DNA from 2 places in the Anoxybacillus ayderensis genome. Region 1 is predicted to be linked to the other one. Evidence: riboswitches for the same ligand, from Rfam matches in the RefSeq annotation. Region 1 holds a riboswitch; the other holds the start of a gene.
What was found. Region 1 has a riboswitch for cobalamin ahead of HNR63_RS10790 (ABC transporter substrate-binding protein). Riboswitches for the same ligand answer to the same signal wherever they lie in the genome.
Positions count from the first base shown of each region.

Region 2: it holds a riboswitch for cobalamin, as region 1 does, so the genes downstream of both, metE (5-methyltetrahydropteroyltriglutamate--homocysteine S-methyltransferase) here and HNR63_RS10790 (ABC transporter substrate-binding protein) in region 1, are expected to answer to the same signal.

Region 1 covers NZ_JACDUV010000007.1:36,284-39,469, reverse strand. Annotated here, with positions in the region: gene HNR63_RS10795 (FecCD family ABC transporter permease) at 1-888, opposite strand, end outside; gene HNR63_RS10790 (ABC transporter substrate-binding protein) at 854-1,810, opposite strand; cobalamin riboswitch at 1,930-2,121, opposite strand; gene HNR63_RS10785 (ATP-binding protein) at 2,189-3,186, opposite strand, start outside.
Region 2 covers NZ_JACDUV010000012.1:3,870-7,055, reverse strand. Annotated here, with positions in the region: gene HNR63_RS13215 (amino acid adenylation domain-containing protein) at 1-850, opposite strand, end outside; cobalamin riboswitch at 1,384-1,573, shown strand; gene metE (5-methyltetrahydropteroyltriglutamate--homocysteine S-methyltransferase) at 1,715-3,186, shown strand, end outside.

The DNA.
Region 1 (3,186 bases):
AAAGGAGAGCGGCAACAATTTTCGATGGTTCGCCCCGCAAATGAGACGAGTCATATGGGGAATAACGAGCCCGACGAATCCGATCGTTCCTGATACAGCTACCGCCGCTCCTGTAAGCAAGGAAGCGCTAAGTAAAATCGCTAGCTTTTTTTGTAACAAATGTACGCCAATATTGGCAGCGACCCGCTCACCGAATGAAAAGGCGTTTAACTCGCGAATATGTGCAAATAAACCGAGAGAACCGATGATAAAAAACGGAACAAATAAAGACACGTACGACCAGCCGCGCATCGCGACGCTCCCCATGAGCCAGCTAATAACTTGACGCAACTCTTCGCCGCTAAAAGCGACCATAAGCGAAATGAGCGAACCGAAAAACGCATTCATGATAATGCCGATTAAAACAATCGTCTCCATCGCCATATTTCGTTCCGCAAGCCGTGCAAATAATAAAACAAACAATAATGTCACGAGCGCAAATATAATGCTGACGATCGGGAGCGTAAAACGTCCGAGAATCGAAAACTGAAGCTGAAAGAAAAAGACAAGCACGGCGCCAACGGCTGCCCCAGACGACACCCCGATGGTATACGGATCGGCCAGAACGTTTTTCAAAAGTCCTTGAAACGCTACCCCTGCAAGTGCTAAAGATGCCCCGATCAGAAAGGCGAGTATGACTCTCGGTAAACGAATCGCAACAATAATTTGCGAAACGGTGGCAGGAACATTTGTCGGCGTATGAAACAACTGATGTAATAGCGTCTCCCATATAGAAGAAAAGGGAATCGATTGTGATCCAATCGATACCCCTAACAACAAAGCAAACGTTGCAATAAGCAATGCGCTCATGTAATTATTTAAAAATGTCTGGATAAACGACTTTGGCAATTTCTTCGACCCCTTCAGCTAAACGTGGTCCCGGACGAGAAACTAAATCAGAATTGACATCGTATACTCGTTTATTTTTAATTGCAGGGACATCTTTCCAAGCTGGGCGAGCGAGCACTTGCTCGACAGCGTTCGGTGTGTAATAACCGTATGTTGTAATAATGACATCTGGATTTAGCGCCACTGCATCTTCTTCTGTAAACATCGGCCATCCTTCTTGATCGCCTGCTGCATTTTTTGCATGAATGATCGTTAACATTTCATCCATAAATGTTCCTTTTCCAGCGGTATAAATTTCAGGTGCAGGAGAAACTTCCACCCAAACGGTTGCTTCTTCTTTTACTTCTTTTGCTTTTTCAGCAATGGCATCAATTTTTTGCTTCATTTGTTGCACAACATCGGCTGCCTCTTTCTCTTTCCCTGTCGCTTTCCCGATCAGTTCAATCGACGCATATACATCGTTGAACGATGTGGCGTTTGGCACTACAATAACTGTAATGCCCGCATCTTTTAATTGCTTTAATCCTTCCTCAGAATTGTGAGCGCTTGATGCATGCGCAAGCACAACGTCTGGTTGAAGTGAAATAATTTTTTCAACATTAAACTCCATACCACCAATTTTTTCTTTGTTTTTCACATCTTCTGGATAGTTATCAAAATCGCTTACACCGACAATTTTGTCACCAAGCCCTAACGCGTATGCAATTTCTGTATTGCTCGGAATGAGCGAAACAATTTTTGTCGGTTCTTTTTCAATTGTGACATCGCCAACCGCATCTTTTACCGTAACCGGAAATGCAGCCTCCTCTGTTTTCGCCTCTTGCTTCGTTTCTTTTGCTGGCTCCGCGTTATTGCTGCACGCTGCTAATCCGAGCGTCAATACGAGCGCAAGAAGCCACACATATTGTTTCCATTTCTTCATCGTTTTTCCCCCTTTTATGTATATCAAATAAAAAAGCTCATTCCAAATGGAATGAGCTGGAAACAACAAAAGACAACAACTTCCCCTTGTCGTTTCGCCGTCTCACTCCCCGAAGACGCGAATGACGGTGCAAAAAGGCAGGTCTACTGACTTATGCGTCATCCTACTTTGAAGCCTTCCCGTACAAATTGTACAGTGGCGATTTTCATTTCGTCAGCATTTACAGTTGCGGGGACAGTTCTGGACTTGCACCAGATTCCCTATTAAGTCTACTAGGTTGCCCGTTCGACACCTTTTTGCAACGAATGTATGTAATTGTCGAACAATTTCTACGTTTCTATCATAGCGAAAAATATCGCTGATGACAATAAAAAATTTCTATTTCAATGGCAATGTAAACGTAAACGTCGTTCCTTCTCCTAGTTTGCTATGGACAGCAATCGTTCCTTTATGCGCTTCAACGATGTTTTTCGCAATCGCAAGACCTAAACCTGTACCTGAGCGACCGCGCGTGCGCGCTTTATCCGCTTTATAAAAACGCTCAAACACAAAAGGCAAATCTTCTTCTGCGATGCCTGAGCCAGAATCTTGCACAGAGATGCGCACGACTTCTTCCCCCGCATCGACAATAACACGTACTTCGCCACCGTTATCTGTATGACGAAGCGCATTATCAATTAAATTCGTCAACACTTGTTCAATGCGGTCGGGATCGAACGAAACGATGAGCTCATCGTTCATTTCAACAAGCAAACGAACTCCTTTTTCTTTCGCTAACGCTTGAAACTTATGAATGATGCGCTCGATATACGGTCTAAGCGGCACTTGTTCTTCATGGAGCGTTAAATGACCTGCTTCCATGCGCGCTAAATCAAGCAAATCGTTCACAAGACGACCCATGCGCAACGATTCGTCATAAATCACCTTTGCCAATTCTTTTTTCTCTTCATCTGTCGCGGCAATATCATCGACGATCGCTTCACTATACCCTTGCAACATCGCAATCGGCGTGCGCAACTCATGCGAGACGTTTGCGATAAAATCTTTGCGCAACTTATCAAGCCGTCGTTCCTCCGTCATATCGCGAAGCACCGCAACGGCTCCCCGAATGACCTTGCCGTTGTATAACGGCGTCATAACAATGACCCAATTGCGACCTTGTAAAGCCATTTCTATCGCTTGTTCTTTTTCCTCCACTACCGCTTTCGTAAACAATTCATTCACTTCGGGAGGAAGTGGCAATAAATTATCGCTTTGCCCTTGCTCGTAATACCACGCTTGTAAAAATCGGTCAGCTGGTGGATTTGTAATGAGCACTTCACCGTTTCGATTGAATGTAATGACACCATCGGCCATGCTACTTAAAATGCTTGCTA
Region 2 (3,186 bases), on a different contig from region 1:
AAACATTTTTTAAATACTTAATAGCTTTATGGGCAAGGGAAGCTTTGAACTCTTCACCTGCTACCATTAAATATTTCAAGTTTCTATCTAATTTATCAATATCATCCTCATTTAATTTATCTAGCATCAAATTTAAAATCGCAGGCGAAAGTGCCATATGCGTTACTTTATGAACTTCTATTAAATGGGCCAGTTTTCTAAAATTACGTGAGTTCTCTTGTGTCGGTATTACTAAAGCTCCCCCACCGTAGATCCAACCAAAGATTTCAACAACCGAAACATCGAAGGTAAATGGGGTTGATAAAATATACTTGTCACTTCTAGAAATCGGATAGTATTTCTGCATGTTATTTAGTATATATTCTAAATTCGAATGCGTAACTTTAACACCCTTTGGCTTCCCTGTACTTCCAGAGGTATACATTAAATAAGCGAATTCGCCCTTTTTTTCATCAAATGAGTCTGAGTAATCTGAAGTAATAATATTTCTAACATGAATTTGTTTCACGTTCACATTTAACAAATCATTCGTATTTTTCAGAATGATTTTGCTATTAGAGTCTTCCAATAGCATATTAATGCGAAGAACTGGATATTCTGTAGATATAGGTAGATAAGCAGCACCTACCTTTAACACTCCCAAAATGCTTACGATCATTTCAGGACATGGAGGCATATAAATTGGGATAAAGGTATTTTCACTGTAATTGTTTTTATATAAATAGTTTGCCAATTTTGATGATAGTTCATCTAATTGTTTATAAGTCATTTTCTGACCTTCATATATAATAGCTGTAGCTTCAGGTATTTGTGAAACTCTCTCTTTGAATTTTGCTAAAACATTGCCCAAACAAATCACTCCTAACTAATAATTATTTTTTCTTATCCATGGTGCTAGGTCGAGCGCTGGTGTAACAAGTGAATAGACCAACAAGATTCCATCGAGTGCCACTTCAAACCTTGAAATAGAGTTGGCACGAATGTCTGTGGTCCGATATTGGTCGGCTAGAATGGAGAACATCGTTTCAATCACTTTTCGATATAAACATTATTGTTATTGAGCAAGAATACAAATCCTTCTTTTGTTGAGGTAGAAAACACACCCCTTACCAAGTACATATTTTGGAAATAAATAAAAACAACTTCTTTTTTAAAATTTTAGAATATATATGAAATAATTTATTTTTTATAAATGCAAAAATATAACAAAAGAAGAAAAAAATCAATACTTTTTCATATGAATTTACTAATAAAATATCAATATTAACTTAAAAGAAAAATATACCCATTTACCGCGACGTCATATCTCTAAAAACCACACAAAAAAATATTTCAGTTGAAAAAAACAAAAAGTTCGTTTATTCTGAATTTTATACAACAACATAATAAGTTCACGCAACAGGTGGTTCACAGATGCTGTGAATCTTAAAAGGGAAGTTTGGTGAAAATCCAACACGGTCGCGCCACTGTGATGCAGAGCTGTTTATCACAATCCACTGTTTCATGCGAAATGGGAAGGAGATAAACAGCGATGAAGCTAAGTCAGGAGACCTGCCTGTTGTATGCACTTACGACCTACGCGTCATAGGGAGGAGTGAGGACATATGATCTTGAGGCACTTCATGTATCTCAATACGAGCTAGCTATGCCCTCCTTCTGTTTGGAAGAGGGTTTTTTCGCTTGATTGGGATATAAATGACTGGAGGTGCTTAACTTGTTCATCCGTAGTTCAAATGTAGGGTATCCGCGCATTGGTGAGAAAAGAGAATGGAAAAAAGCGTTAGAATCTTTTTGGAATGGGCAAATCAACGAACAGCAATTCATAGAAACGATGGAACACATTCGACTTGATTCGATTCGTAAACAAGTAGAGAAAGGAATCGACCTTATTCCAATCGGAGATTTTTCTTTATACGATCACGTGTTAGATACAGCATTTATGTTCGGGTATATTCCAGAGCGATTTCAACAAATAGACAATGCACTCGAACAATATTTTGCGATGGCACGCGGTACAAATGGACAACATGCGCTTGAAATGACGAAATGGTTTAATACAAATTACCATTACATCGTGCCTGAAATCGGGCAAACGAAGCCGAGATTAGTAGAAAATCGGCTATTAAAAGAATACAAACTAATAAAAGAAACATTCCATATTGAAACAAAACCTGTATTGCTTGGACCGATTACATTTCTTTTGCTTTCTAAACAATACGAACGAAATGAGTGGCGTAAACATCTCGCCCAGTTAGTTCCTGTTTATGTGGAATTATTCAAACAACTAAGCGAAGCGGGCGTGTCATTCGTACAAATCGATGAACCGATTCTCGTTCAAGATATAGATGATGACATAGTCGATGCATTTCGTGATGTATATGAAGTTTTTCATCGCGATGTACCAAATATAAACCTTATTTTACAAACATATTTTGATAGCGTATCGCATTATCGTGAAATCGTTGCTTTACCTGTCGCAGGCATTGGGCTTGATTTCGTGCATGACGATGGCGAAAACGTAAAACATATAAACATACACGGATTTCCAAAAGATAAAATATTAGTTGCTGGGATTGTAGACGGTCGCAATGTATGGAAAAGCTCGCTTGCACAAAAAGCAACGCTCCTTCATCATTTAGCAGGCGTTGCGGAACAACTCATTATTCAACCGTCTTGCAGCTTACTGCACGTCCCTGTCACGACAAAACATGAACATGCATTGCCAACGGAACTTGTCAGCACTTTATCTTTCGCTGATGAGAAATTAGATGAGATACGTATACTTACAGAATATATGAAAGGAAACGCAACAATCGACGAGCTAATCAAATACGATGAACAAACAAACGCTTATTTCACTAAGTTCCGCAAACAACAAGAACAAACAAACGACATCACTACCGTTCCGTTAAGCCGAACACCTTACAACGAAAGAAAAAAAGCACAACAAGCACATTTGCAGCTTCCACTTTTGCCGACAACGACGATTGGCAGCTTCCCGCAAACAAACGACGTGCGCCAAGCTCGGATGAAGTGGAAAAAAGGCGAATGGAACGACAAGCAATATAAGTCGTTTATAAAGAATGAAATTGCAAAATGGATCAAGATTCAAGAGCAGCTACAACTTGATGTACTTGTTCACGGTGAATTTGAACGCACAGATATGGTTGAATTTTTCGGCGAAAA